2 regions of the Streptomyces sp. NBC_00576 genome follow, and region 1 is predicted to be linked to the other one. Evidence: riboswitches for the same ligand, from Rfam matches in the RefSeq annotation. Region 1 holds a riboswitch; the other holds the start of a gene.
What was found. A riboswitch is a leader RNA that binds a small molecule or an ion and turns the genes downstream of it on or off. The one in region 1 is predicted to bind cyclic di-AMP.

Region 1 (7,077 bases):
CCACCCTCGTGGCGCCCGCGAACGGCATCTCGTCCAGAGGCGCCACCCGTACCGGTGCCGAAGGGTTAGGGGCGTGGATCATCTGGCCGCGCCCCACGTAGATGCCCACATGACTGATGCCCGAGTAGAAGAACACCAGGTCGCCAGGGAGGAGTTCGGACTGTGAGACACGCTGGCCGGCGTTGATCTGGGCGTACGTGGTGCGGGGCAGGGAGATTCCCGCGTTGCGGTAAGCGGCCTGCATGAGGCCCGAGCAGTCGAAAGCGTCCGGGCCGGTGGCGCCCCACACGTAGGGGCTGCCGAGCTTCTGGTAGGCGTAGGAAACAGCCGCCGCCGCACGCGAGTTGGGTGCCTGTGCCACGCCGGAGGTCCCGGCAGCGCCGGACATCCCGGGGGCGTCGGCGGCTCCAGCTGCCCCCAGTTCCTCCCGCACACTCCCCGACGACCGTGACGCATGCCCACCGCCCCAGCCCGCGCCACCACTTCTGCCGTCCGCCGTGAGCCGGGCGCGTTCCTCCGCGCTGAGGCGGGCCAGTAGTTGGCGGGCCTCGCCCAGCTTGCCCGTCACGGTCTTCTTGTGGCGGTTCAGTTCGGCCTGACGAGATTTGAGGGTGGTCAGTTCGACGTGGGCGGCTCCACGGAGCTGCTCGATCTCCCGCAGTTGTTTGCGTACGCCGGCCACGTTCGACGCCTGTCTGCTGCCCGCCCGTTCGGCGAACGCGGCGCCGTCCAGATAGCCGTCGGGGTCGTCGGAGAGGGCGAGTTGCAGTGCGGGGTCGAGCCCGCCGGAGCGGTACTGTGCCGCGGCCGTCGAACCCAGTGCCTCCCGCGCGGAGTTGAGTCGCTCCTCCCTGCGCGCCGCCTCGTCCCGCAGGTTCTCCAGCCGTCGCTCCGCTCGCTGGGCCTTCTCCTTCGAGCCGTTGTACTTCTCGGTGGCGACCTCCGCCTCCTCGTACAGCTTGTTCACCTTGGCTTCGACCTGCGCCGGTGTCAGCTGTGGCTCGGCGTAACCGACACCGTCGAAGCCGGTCGCCGTCGCCGCGCCCGCGAGGGCGATCGTCGCGGCGGTGCGGGCCGTATGGCCGTTGAGCGAGCGCTGTCGGGGCTTGCGGTGCGCTGCCACCGGGGCGTCACGTCCTTTCGTACGACCGCCACTACGACGACCGCCGGACGGCTGCCTGGGAAGCGGACCCAGGAGGGCGGTTGCGCGTCCGGCGACGGTCCGCACAGGGGGAGCGGTCCGCCGCCGGACTTTCTCGGCGGTGGTGTCCGACTGCCGCCCCTGGCCCGGGCGACGGTGGGGAGCCGGCCACCTGGTGGAGGACGCTAAACGTGGTCTGTCGTGGGGGTAACGCCATGTACGGAACTGGCGTGAGCCGACCGCCGGGTGACCGCATACGACCGTGATCCAGGTCCGGCGTCGCCGCCTTCGCGCAGAGGGCTGACCGAAGGAGAGATTTGCGGGGCACGTGGGGGTGACAGGGTGCTATGGGGTGCATATATGCGAGATCTCCGAGCGCCTCGCGAACGACGAACGACGAACGCTGAACGCCTGGCGAACGCCGTGCGCCCATCCCGGTGTCATGCGGCGTGGGTGCCTCTGACTAGGCTCCGGGCTCATGGACGTACTCATCCATCTCTTCGTCGGCCTGCACATCATTGGCATCGCCTCGCTCCTGGGCGGGTTTCTCACCCAGATGAAGGCGATGGGGCAGGGCACGGCCCGCTTCGTGCCGGCGATGCTCCACGGTGCGTTCACCATGCTGGTCACCGGTGTCGCCCTGGTGGGCCTCAACCAGGCCGACGACCAGACGGTCAACAACGTCAAGATCGGCGTGAAGCTGGCCCTGCTGATCGTGATCCTCGGCCTCGTCTATGTGAAGCGGGACGACGAGAGCGTGGACAAGCGGCTGTTCGGTCTGGTGGGTCTGTTCACCACGGCGAACATCTTCATCGCCGTGCTCTGGACCTGACCCGGTCGAACCTCCCGCCTCCGTGCTTCAGGCCGGGCGCACCACGCTGTGGATCGTGGACTCACCGTCGTAGAAGATCGATTCCTCGCGGACGTACGCACCCGGCTTCGGGGCGTGGATCATCATGCCGTTGCCGATGTAAAGGCCGACGTGGCTGATGTCTTCGTAGAAGAAGACCAGGTCACCGGGCTGGATGTCGGAGAGGGAGACCGTCGTGCCTGCGTTCACCTGGTCGTAGGTGGTGCGCGGGAGGGTGACTCCGGCGGCCCGCCAGGCGGCCTGCGTGAGACTCGAACAGTCGTACGAGTCGGGGCCGGTCGCGCCCCAGACGTACGGTTTGCCGACCTGTGCGCGTGCGAAGGCCAGGGCCTTCTCGGCCTTGGTGGCGTACGAGGAGTCGGGGACCGTCGTCGTCGAGGTGTCCGCGGAGCTGCCGCCCGTCGGCTGCGCCGCTGCTGCTGCCGCTTCCTGCCGGCGCTGCTCCGCCGCCTGCTGCTGCCGGGCGAGTTCCTGTGCCTGACGGCGGGCCTCCGCCTGCTTCTCCCGTTCGATCGCCGCGAGGCGCAGCTTCTCCTCGGCGGTGAGGCGGGAGAGCAACTGGCGGGCCTGCACGAGCTTCGTCTGGACGGCGGTCTTGGTCGTCTGCAGCTCGTCCTGGGACTCCGTGAGCGACTCGAGGCTCACGGTGGCCTCCTGGCGCTTCTGTGTCGTCTCGGCCTGCTGCGTGACGTAGTCGTCGACCGCGTCCTTCTGGCGGGCGGTCAGACGGTCCATCAGCTGGTTCTGGTCGAAGTAGTCCTGCGGGTCGTCCGCGAGCAGGAACGTCGCCGTGTCCGGAGCGGCGGATCCGGTGCGGTACTGGGCCGCGGCGAAGGAACCCAGCTCCTCGCGCGCGTCATTGAGTTTCTGGGTGCGCTGGGCCACGTCGTCCATCAGGGCGTCGACACGCCCCCGCTGCTTGGAGGTCTTCTCCTTGGCGGCGTTGTACTTGTCGGTGGCCGACTCGGCCTGGCGGTACAGGTCGCCGACCTTCGCCTCGACCTCCTCCATGCTCGGCTTGTCGTCGGACGAGGGAGCCGGGGGTGTGGAGGGTGCCGTGGGCGCGGCGTTGGCGGTCTGGGACAGCAGGGCTACGGAGGTCAGGGCCGCCGTGGCGAAGGCGGGGGTCCGTATGCCTGCTACGCGCGTTCCCGTAGGACGCGACTTGCGGTGCGACGACGCCAAGGGAGGCGACTCCTTCCACGTTCCGCCTACCGGGTTAGCTGTCGGGTTCGGGCGGGTGGTTCGGAAGGGTTGCCCTACGGTCCTTGCCCTGGAGGGCAGTCGGACCGATTCACCCCAAGTTTCGGTGGGTCCCCGGCTCCTGCCGCACATGGCGGCACGATCGGACTCGGCGGAGGCCGCGCGGCCCGGCGACGTTCGCCGGTTGGGGTCGAGCGGCCTTAAGGCACGCTAACCAACGGGTGAGGCTTCTGTGAAGGTTGATGACCGCTATGCCCGATACGTTTTTGTGACCTCGGCCCTAAACATGGCTCTGTGGAGTCGGCTAAGAAGAGTGTGTGATGAATTCTGATGATTTGCGAAGCCCGGGTCTGATCCGGGGTCCGCTGTCCGGACAGGCGTGGCCATCCGGACAGAGGTGCGGCAGCAGGAATGCGGACGTGGTCGGCAACGTCCTGATCGACGTCCCGCCCGGCGGAGGGCCGTCCTTTCACGGTCTCGGCCGATATTCGGCGGATGTTTTCGGGGTGGCGGCCGGTTGTCAGTGGGGGAGCCTAAACTCGGAGAGCGATGAGCAGCCTCTTTGACGACAGCTTCCTGGCGGACCTCCAGGGCCCTCGGGCCCGCGAGGAGGAACCCCCGCCACCGCCCGAGGACGAGCATGTGCCGGAGTCCGTTCCGGACGACCTGTTCGGCGGGAAGTTCGACGCGCCGCCGGACCGGGACGCGTACTACCGCGACGGCGCCCCGCGTCCCGTGGTGGACCCGGCCGCACTCCTGGACGGGCTGAACGAGAACCAGCGCGCGGCCGTCGTGCACGCTGACACCCCCCTGCTCATCGTGGCGGGCGCCGGCTCCGGCAAGACGCGTGTGCTCACGCACCGCATCGCGTATCTGCTGGGCGAGCGGGGCGTCCATCCCGGCCAGATCCTCGCGATCACCTTCACCAACAAGGCCGCCGGTGAGATGAAGGAGCGCGTCGAGCAACTCGTCGGCCCGCGCGCGAACGCGATGTGGGTGATGACGTTCCACAGCGCGTGCGTGCGGATTCTCCGGCGGGAGAGCAAGAGGCTCGGCTTCACCTCTTCCTTCTCCATCTACGACGCCGCCGACAGCAAGCGGCTGATGGCGCTCGTCTGCCGCGATCTGGACCTGGACCCCAAGCGCTTCCCTCCCAAGTCCTTCAGCGCGAAGATCTCCAACCTGAAGAACGAGCTGATCGACGAGGAAGACTTCGCCGCTCAGGCGAGCGACGGTTTCGAGAAGACCCTCGCCCAGGCGTACGCGATGTACCAGTCGCGGCTGCGTGAGGCCAACGCGCTCGACTTCGACGACCTGATCATGACGACGGTCAACCTGCTGCGCGCCTTCCCGGACGTCGCCGAGCACTACCGCCGCCGCTTCCGGCACGTCCTCGTCGACGAGTACCAGGACACCAACCACGCCCAGTACGCGCTCGTACGGGAACTCGTCGGCACCGCCGAGCACCCGGTGGACGTACCGCCGAGCGAGCACGACCTGCGCCCGGCCGAGCTGTGCGTCGTGGGCGACGCCGACCAGTCGATCTACGCCTTCCGGGGCGCGACGATCCGTAACATCCTCCAGTTCGAGGAGGACTACGCGGACGCGACGACGATCCTGCTCGAACAGAACTACCGCTCCACGCAGACGATCCTGAGCGCAGCCAACGCGGTCATCGAGCGCAACGAGTCCCGCCGCCCCAAGAACCTGTGGACCAACGCGGGCGCGGGCGCGCGCATCACCGGCTATGTCGCCGACACGGAGCACGACGAGGCGCAGTTCGTCGCCGACGAGATAGACCGGCTGACGGACGCGGGCAACGCGAAAGCGGGCGACGTCGCAATCTTCTACCGGACGAACGCCCAGTCCCGTGTCTTCGAGGAGATCTTCATCCGCGTCGGCCTGCCCTACAAGGTCGTCGGCGGCGTCCGCTTCTACGAGCGCAAGGAGGTCCGGGACGTCCTGGCCTACCTGCGTGTCCTCGCCAACCCGGAGGACTCGGTGCCGCTGCGCCGCATCCTCAACGTGCCCAAGCGCGGCATCGGCGACCGCGCGGAGGCGATGATCGACGCGCTGTCCCAGCGCGAGAAGATCAGCTTCGCGCAGGCGCTGAAGCGCGTGGACGAGGCGTACGGAATGGCTTCGCGGTCGGCCAACGCCGTCAAGCGGTTCAACACACTGATGGAGGACCTGAGGACGATCGTGGAGTCGGGCGCGGGCCCGGCGACCGTACTGGAAGCGGTCCTCGAACGCACGGGCTACCTCGCCGAGTTGCAGGCGTCGACCGACCCGCAGGACGAGACCCGGATCGAGAACCTCCAGGAACTCGCCGCGGTGGCCCTGGAGTTCGAGCAGGAGTCAGGAGCGGCCGCGGAGGCGGGGGAGACCGAGCAGCCCGCGGAGGGCGAGGCGCCGGCCCCGGCCGGGCTCGCCGCGTTCCTGGAGCGGGTCGCCCTGGTAGCCGACTCCGACCAGATCCCCGACGAGGACGACGACGGTTCCGGCGTCATCACCCTGATGACCCTGCACACCGCCAAGGGCCTTGAGTTTCCCGTGGTGTTCCTGACCGGCATGGAGGACGGCGTCTTCCCGCACATGCGCGCCCTCGGCCAGGCGAAGGAGCTGGAGGAGGAACGGCGGCTCGCGTACGTCGGCATCACGCGCGCGCGTGAACGGCTGTACCTGACGCGGTCGTCGCTGCGCAGCGCGTGGGGGCAGCCCTCGTACAACCCGCCTTCGCGTTTCCTGGAGGAGATCCCGGCGGCCCATCTGGAGTGGAAGCGCACGGGTGCGATGGCTCCGGCGACGTCCTCAGGTCCGGCCTCCGGGGTGGCGTCGTCGTTTTCGTCGTTGGCGTCCTCGCGTTCGCGCTCCGCGGGCGCGGGCGCGTCCGGCTTCGCCACGCGCCGGGGCGGTGCCGAGAAGCCGGTCGTCGCGCTGGCCGTGGGGGACAGGGTCACGCACGACCAGTTCGGTCTGGGCACCGTGGTGGGCGTCAAGGGCACGGGCTCGAACGCCGAGGCGACGGTCGACTTCGGCGAGGAGAAGCCGAAGCGGCTGCTGCTGCGGTACGCGCCGGTGGAAAAGCTTTAGCGCTTCGCTGGACAGGCGGTGCAGGAGCTGCGGGCCCGCTGTGGCTGGTCGCGCAGTTCCCCGCGCCCCTGAGCGCCCCTGCGGGGCGCGATACCGGCCGGTTGCGCTTGCGGGTTACGTCGGGTCGAGGCCGTGGCTGCGCAGCCAGGGGAGCGGGTCGATCGCCGAGCCGCCGGCGGGCCGTACCTCGAAGTGCAGGTGCGGGCCGGTCGAGTTGCCGGAGTTCCCGGAGTACGCGATGGGATCGCCGGCCTTCACCGTCGTACCGGACGAGACCTGGTAGCTGGAGAGGTGGCAGTACCACGTCTCCGTGCCGTCCTTGTCGGTCAGGATCATCATGTTGCCGTACGCGCTGTTCCACTGCGTGCGGACGGTGCCGTCGGTCGCCGCCATCACGGTCGTGCCGTACGAGACCGGGAAGTCTATTCCGGTGTGCACGGACATCCAGTTGATGCCGGCCTGGCCGAAGTAGGCGCTGAGGCCGTGCTGTTCGACCGGGAGGGCGTACTTCGGGCGCAGCCGCTCCTTTCGGGCCGCTTCCGCCGCCGCCGCTTTCTTCTCGGCGAGCTGCTGGGCCTTGAGGTCGATACGTTCCTGCGTTCGGCTGGCCCGGTCGGCGAAGTCGTCGGCGCCCGCGGAGAGGCTCTTCAGCTGGGAGTCCAGCTTGTTGTTCGCGATGGACGGCTTCACGGCGACGCCGTCCGGCGCCGACGCGGTCGTGTTCTGCTCGTCGTCACCGCTCAACCCGTCCACGGAGGCGGCGGCGAAG
Region 2 (7,077 bases), 1.3 Mb from region 1:
GACGCCTCCCCCGCGCCGGTGCAGCCGGGACAGCAGCGCGATCCCGATGGCCCCGGACTGCGCGAACAGGCCGATCCGCCCGGGCCTCGGCATCTCGGGGGCGAGTGACGCGTTCAGCCGGACGCCCTCCGCCGTGTTGATGACGCCGAAGGCATTGGGGCCGATGATGCGCATCCCGTACGTGCGCGCGTGCCGTACGAGTTCGCGTTGCCGTTCCCGCCCCTCGGGGCCGCTCTCGGCGTACCCGGCGGAGAGCACGACGAGCCCCTGCACGCCGTGCTCGCCGCACTCGGCGACGACATCGGGGACGTACGCGGCGGGGACGGCGACGACCGCGAGGTCGACGGGGCCCTCGATGTCGCCCACCGATCGGTGGGCCGGTACTCCGTCGATGTCCTTCTGGTCCTGGGGGAAGGCGCTGTTGACCGCATACAGGTCACCGGTGAAACCGGCGTCCCTGATGTGGTCGAGGACGCTGCGGCCGACGCCGCCGGGGACGCGGCCGACGCCGATGACGGCCACGGCGCCCGGGACGAGCAGTCGCCGTACGGAGCGCGCCTCCGCCCGCTGCTCCCGCGCGCGTTGGACAGCGAGGGAGCGGTCGGTGGGCTCCAGGTCGAACTCCAGGCGTACGACCCCGTCCTCGAAACTGCGCTTCTGGGTGTACCCGGCGTCCGTGAACACCTTGATCATCTTGGTGTTGGCAGGCAGCACCTCGGCGGCGAAGCGGCGGATGTCGCGCTCGCGGGCGACAGCCCCGATGTGTTCGAGGAGGGCGGAGGCGACACCCCGGCCCTGGTGCGCGTCCTGCACCAGGAAAGCGACCTCGGCCTCGGTGGCGGGACCGGAGGCGGGCAGTCCGGCGGCATCAATGCGGTCATAGCGTACGGTGGCGATGAACTCGCCGCCGACCGTGGCCGCGAGCCCCACCCGGTCCACGAAGTCGTGGTGGGTGAAGCGGTGGACGTCCTTGGCGGACAGGCGCGGATAAGGCGCGAAGAAGCGGTAGTACTTCGACTCGTCCGAAACCTGTTCGTAGAAGCTGACCAGTCGGTCGGCGTCGTCCGCGGTGATGGGCCGGATACGGGCGGTGCCGCCGTCGCGCAGCACGACGTCCGCCTCCCAGTGGGCGGGGTACTCGTGCCGGTCCGACGAGTTCTGCATGCGCCCCAGAGTACGGCTCGCGTCCGACAACGTCGCGAGGCAGCCTGTGGGGACCGAAGTCGGGCCCAGGCCGGGGTTCGAACGCGGTTCCGGGACGGGTTCAGACCCGCCTCCCGGCACGCTTCACGCTATGGAACAATGGTCTAGACAACCTTGAGACAGTGAAGGGCAGCATCACATGGCTGAGCGCCGCGTCAACGTCGGCTGGGCGGAGGGCCTCCACGCCCGCCCCGCCTCCATCTTCGTCCGTGCGGCCACGGCCGCCGGCGTCCCCATGACGATCGCCAAGGCCGACGGCAACCCCGTCAACGCGGCCTCCATGCTGGCGGTCCTCGGGCTGGGTGCCCAGGGCGGCGAGGAGATCGTCCTCGCCTCCGAAGCGGAGGGCGCCGAAGCCGCGCTCGACCGCCTGGCGAAGCTGGTGGCCGATGGCCTCGAGGAACTCCCCGAGACGGTCTGAGGAGCCCCCCGGGGTCCTCAATTGACGGTGGCGGCATACGCCACTTCAAAAGCACCATCCGCACATGACGAAGGGCCCGCCCGAATATCGGGCGGGCCCTTCGTAATTCCCGATCACGGGCAGCAGAAATAATCCCCCGCGAATTCAACCCTCTTTGTATACGGCGCCCGTGTTAATGACGCAGACCCGTCATGTTTACGGGATGTTGCGAAGTCCTCACACGATCCTGACGGTCTCCGCCGCCCGGAAAGCGCAGCCGGTGCACGACGGTCGCCCGCTCGGTGTGCAGCGCTGTGATCGCCCGCGCCCGCTCACTGTCACCGCGCGCCACCGCGTCCACGATCGCCCCGTGTTCTGCCCAGGACTCGACCGGGTTGACAGGCGCCTCCACCGCGTACATCCAGGCGATCTTGTGCCGCAGCTGGGTGAGCGTCGAGGCCAGGGCATGACTTCCGGAGGACTGGGTGAGCGTCTCGTGGAACCAGCCCCCCAGGGAGCGCAGATCCTCACTGTTGCCCCTCCTGGCCCGCTCCTGGCCCAGCCTGACCAGGCCGCGCAGCACCTTGAGGTGAGCCTCGGTGCGCCGCTGGGCGGCCCGGGAGGCGCCCAGCGGCTCCAGGAGCATGCGCATCTCCAGCAGGTCGGACGCCTCCTGCTCGGTGGGTTCCGCGACGCACGCGCCCGCGTGCCGCCGGGTCACCACGAAGCCCTCGGCCTCCAGGGTGCGCAGGGCCTCACGGACGGGGACGCGCGAGACGCCGTACCGGCGCGCGAGCAGTTCCTCGGTGAGCCGGCTGCCGCGCTCGTAGACACCGGCGACGATGTCGTCCCGGATAGCCGTGCATACCGAGTGCGCCGGAATACGCATGTCCGACCTCCGCTTTAATCCCCGTGAAACGTCGACGATTGACGTGTGTTCAGTGACTCTATTGCAGAGAACCGGAATTTCCGACGGCAGGCCGGAATCCATGGATATTTTTTGGACACCGGCCCCTCCGAAACGCCGAAAGCCCCGGCTGGGGCAGCCGGGGCGACGACAAGTGGTGCGCGAAGACGTCAGACGTTCACGCCGTGCGAGCGGAGGTACGCGACGGGGTTGATGTCCGAGCCGTACTCCGGGGTCGTGCGCGCCTCGAAGTGGAGATGCGCGCCCGTGACGTTGCCGGTGGCCCCGGAGAGGCCGATCTCCTGGCCCGGGGTGACCGTCTGGCCCACAGAGACGTTGATGGACGACAGATGACCGTACTGAGTGTACGTGCCATCAATCATCTTGATCACGATGTTGTTGCCGTAAGCGCCACCCCAGCCGGCCTCGACGACGGTGCCGGAGCCCACCGCGAGGACAGCGGTGCCGGACGCGGCGTGGAAGTCGACGCCGGTGTGGCTGCCGGAGGACCAGACGGCGCCGCCCGCCTTGTAGCCCGTGGAGATGTACGAGCCGGAGATCGGGGCGACATAGGTGTTGAGGCGCTTGCGCTCGGCCTCGCGGGCGGCACGGGCCTTCGCCTCACGCTCCTCCTTGACCCGTTCCTCCGCCTCCTTCTGCGCGGCGGCGGCAGCCCGCTTCTCGGCGGCCGCGATCCGCTTCTCGGCAGCGGCCTGCTCGGCGGCCTGCTCCTGGGCGGCGGCCTGCGCGTCTATCTGGTCGGCGAGAGACTCACCGATGGAGATCACCGGGGTGAGGCCGGTCTGCTCGACAGAGGACTCCGCGGCGAGCGCCGGGGCGGCGAGGGCGCCGACGACGCCGGTGGTCGCGAGGGCCGCGACGCCGGCTGCGCGAGCGGTAGTACGGGTGACAAGGCTGGGGCGGCTGGGACGACGGTGCTTCCCGGTGGCGCGGGTGAACGCCATGTAGTGGTTGGTCCTTTCCCTCCTTCTCGCCTACCGGGTTAGCTGACGGGTTCGGAGCAGGAAGGTCTCCTACGGGCCCCCTCGCTGTACGCGCGGGCGTCCGATTCACCCCAGGGACTGCACATGGTGGGTCCCCGGCTCCCCTGGCTCGCGCCGTACGGGGACTCGGCGATGACTGTCCGGTGCCGCGGCTGCGGCGCACTGCATGACGAACAGCCGGACAGAAGCTAAGCGGGACCTCTTTCAATCAACAAACCGATCACGGGTTTTGTCGCGCATGCCACAGTGCAGACCGTCAACCTCTCCATCAATACGGGCAACTTGCGCATCAACATGGACAAAGAGGGGCCCGGTGACGCTTCCGTCACCGGGCCCCTGTCGTTTACGCCCGCGCCGCTACTCCGCGGATACGACGCTCACTTCGCCAATACCGAGGGCCCGGACGGGCTCCTCGATCGCCGCCGCGTCGCCGACGAGGACCGTCACCAGCCGGTCCACCGGGAAGGCGTTGACCGCCGCCGCGGTGGCCTCCACGGTGCCGGTCGCGGCAAGCTGCCGGTACAGCGTCGCCTGGTAGTCGTCGGGCAGGTGCTGCTCGACCTGGTCGGCCAGCGTGCTCGCCACGGCCGCCGCGGTCTCGTACTTGAGCGGTGCGACGCCGACCAGGTTCTGCACCGCGACATCGCGCTCGGCGTCGGTGAGCCCCTCGGCCGCGAGCGTGCGGAGCACCTTCCAGAGGTCCTCCAGGGCGGGACCGGTGTTCGGGGTGTCGAAGGAGCCGCTGATGGCGAGCAGCGAGGCACCTGTGCCGTCCGGGGCGGAGCGCAGAACCTGACCGAACGCCCGCACACCGTAGGTGTAGCCCTTTTCCTCCCGCAGGACACGGTCCAGGCGGGAGGTGAGGGTGCCGCCGAGGCAGTACGTGCCGAGGACCTGGGCGGCCCAGACACGGTCGTGCCGGTCGGCGCCGATGCGGCCGATCAGCAACTGGGTCTGTACGGCGCCGGGGCGGTCCACGATGACGACCCGGCCGGTGTCGTCGGCGGTCACCGGCGGCACCGGCCGCGGCTCGGCCGACGTGCCCGTCCAGGCCCCCAGGGTGTCGCCGAGGAGCGCGTCCAGGTCGATGCCGGTGAGGTCGCCGACGACCACGGCGGTGGCCGTGGCGGGCCGGACGTGCCTCTCGTAGAAGGCGCGTACGGCGGCCGAGTCGATCTTCGCGACCGTGTCCTCGGTGCCCTGGCGCGGCCGTGACATGCGCGAGGCCGCCGGGAACAGCTCCTTGTACAGCTCCTTGGCGGAGCGACGGGCCGGGTTGGCCGTCTCGTGCGGGATCTCGTCGAGCCGGTTGCGCACCAGCCGCTCGATCTCGCTGTCCGAGAACGCGGGCGCCCTGAGGGCGTCGGCCAGCAGACCGAGCGCCTTGGGGAGCCGCGACACGGGGACTTCGAGGCTGAGGCGCACACACGGGTGGTCGGCGTGCGCGTCGAGAGTGGCGCCGCAGCGCTCCAGTTCGGCGGCGAACTCCTCGGCGGAGTGCTTGTCGGTGCCTTCGGAGAAGGCCCGGGCCATGATCGTGGCCACGCCGTCGAGACCGGCCGGCTCGGCCTCCAAGGGGGCGTCGACGAGCACCTCGACGGCAACGACCTGCTGGCCGGGGCGGTGGCAGCGCAGAACCGTCAGACCGTTGCCGAGCGTGCCCCGCCCGGGGGCCGGGAAGGCCCAGGGCCTGGCCTCGCCCGCCTGGGGCTGGGGGTGGAACTCCATCGTGGCGAGCTCGGTCACTTGGCCGCCTCCTCGTTCTTGTCGCCGGCTTCGACCGTGGCCTCGGCCTCGGGGTCCTCGGGGGGATCCGCGTCCTCAGCGGTCTCTCCGGAGACCGGCTCGTAGACGAGCACCGCGCGGTTGTCGGGGCGCAGCCGGTCCTTGGCGGCCTGCTGGACCTCTTCGGCCGTCACGTCGAGCACCCGCTGCACGGCGGTCAGCGCGAGCTGCGGGTCACCGAACAGCACCGCGAAGCGGCACAGTTCGTCGGCGCGGCCCGCGACCGTACCGAGCCGGTCCAGCCATTCGCGCTCCAACTGGGCCTGGGCGCGCTCCATTTCCTCGGCCGTGGGTCCCTCCGCGGCGAACCGGGCGAGCTCCTCGTCGACGGCGGCCTCGATGACCGGCACCTCGACGTCCGCGGACGTCTTCACGTCCAGCCACCCCAGGGAGGGCGCTCCGGCCAGCCGCAGCAGGCCGAACCCGGCCGCCACCGCCGTACGGTCCCGCCGTACGAGCCTGTTGTAGAGGCGGGAGGACTCGCCGCCGCCGAGGACGGTGAGCGCCAGGTCGGCCGCGTCGCACGCACGCGTGCCGTCCTCCGGGAGCCGGTAGGCGGCCATCAACGCGCGCGCCGGGACCTCTTCCTCGACGACCTCGCGCAGTTGCTCGCCGATGACGTCGGGAAGGGCGCCGGAGCGCGGCGCGGGCTTGCCGTCGTGCCCGGCGATCGACCCGAAGTACTTCTCGACCCAGGCGAGCGTCTCCTCGGGGTCGATGTCCCCGACGACCGACAGAACTGCGTTGTTGGGCGCGTAGTACGTGCGGAAGAAGGCACGCGCGTCTTCCAGGGTCGCCGCGTCCAGGTCCGCCATCGAGCCGATCGGCGTGTGGTGGTAGGGGTGGCCCTCCGGGTAGGCGAGGGCGGTCAGCTTCTCGAACGCCGTCCCGTACGGCACGTTGTCGTAGCGCTGCCGGCGCTCGTTCTTGACGACGTCCCGCTGGTTCTCCATGGACTCGTCGTCGAGGGCCGCGAGCAGCGAGCCCATGCGGTCGGCCTCCAGCCAGAGGGCGAGCTCCAGCTGGTGGGTGGGCATGGTCTCGAAGTAGTTGGTGCGCTCGAAGCTGGTGGTGCCGTTGAGCGAACCGCCCGCGCCCTGGACCAGTTCGAAGTGGCCGTTGCCCTTCACCTGGCCCGAGCCCTGGAACATCAGGTGCTCGAAGAGGTGAGCCAGGCCCGTACGGCCCTTGACCTCGTGGCGCGACCCGACGTCGTACCAGAGGCACACCGCCGCGACCGGGGTCAGGTGGTCCTCGGAGAGCACCACGCGCAGCCCGTTGGCGAGGCGGTGTTCGGTCGCTGTCAGGCCGCCGGAGCCTGCCTCGGCTGTGGCCGTGTGACCCATGGGCATGTACGTCCCTTCGATCGCGGATGCGGTTTGTTGCAACCGCTCTGTTCCTGCCGGTCCTGCCACTGTATGCAAGCGTGTGGAGTGCTGGCGAAGTTCCCGGCGGACGTACGCCGACAGCGAGATTCCTCGGGTGGGAGGCGGTACGTTTCAGCATCAGCGGCCACCGCCCAACACCGCCGCAGGGACGGGCCTTGGTCCGCGTTGTCAGTGCGGCAGTCCACAATGGTCCGCGTCAGATCCCGTTCATGTCTCAGCAAGGAGCCGGCAGCGATGGCCCGCCGCAGCACGAAGACCCCGCCGCCCGATGACTTCGAGGAGCGGATCCTCGACATCGACGTCGTCGACGAGATGCAGGGCTCCTTCCTCGAGTACGCGTACTCGGTCATCTACTCCCGAGCCCTGCCCGACGCCCGCGACGGCCTCAAA

Region 2: another riboswitch for cyclic di-AMP. It lies ahead of OG734_RS11195 (M23 family metallopeptidase); the one in region 1 lies ahead of OG734_RS16695 (C40 family peptidase).

Annotation. Positions count from the first base shown of each region.
Region 1 is NZ_CP107780.1:3,949,072-3,956,148, reverse strand. It holds gene OG734_RS16705 (C40 family peptidase) at 1-1,123, opposite strand, end outside; gene OG734_RS16700 (hypothetical protein) at 1,620-1,973, shown strand; gene OG734_RS16695 (C40 family peptidase) at 2,001-3,197, opposite strand; cyclic di-AMP (ydaO/yuaA leader) riboswitch at 3,206-3,379, opposite strand; gene pcrA (DNA helicase PcrA) at 3,765-6,308, shown strand; gene OG734_RS16685 (M23 family metallopeptidase) at 6,423-7,077, opposite strand, start outside.
Region 2 is NZ_CP107780.1:2,689,887-2,696,963, forward strand. It holds gene OG734_RS11180 (bifunctional acetate--CoA ligase family protein/GNAT family N-acetyltransferase) at 1-1,164, opposite strand, end outside; gene OG734_RS11185 (HPr family phosphocarrier protein) at 1,343-1,624, shown strand; gene OG734_RS11190 (GntR family transcriptional regulator) at 1,797-2,492, opposite strand; gene OG734_RS11195 (M23 family metallopeptidase) at 2,681-3,475, opposite strand; cyclic di-AMP (ydaO/yuaA leader) riboswitch at 3,488-3,656, opposite strand; gene OG734_RS11200 (M16 family metallopeptidase) at 3,872-5,260, opposite strand; gene OG734_RS11205 (M16 family metallopeptidase) at 5,257-6,651, opposite strand; gene OG734_RS11210 (DNA gyrase/topoisomerase IV subunit A) at 6,922-7,077, shown strand, end outside.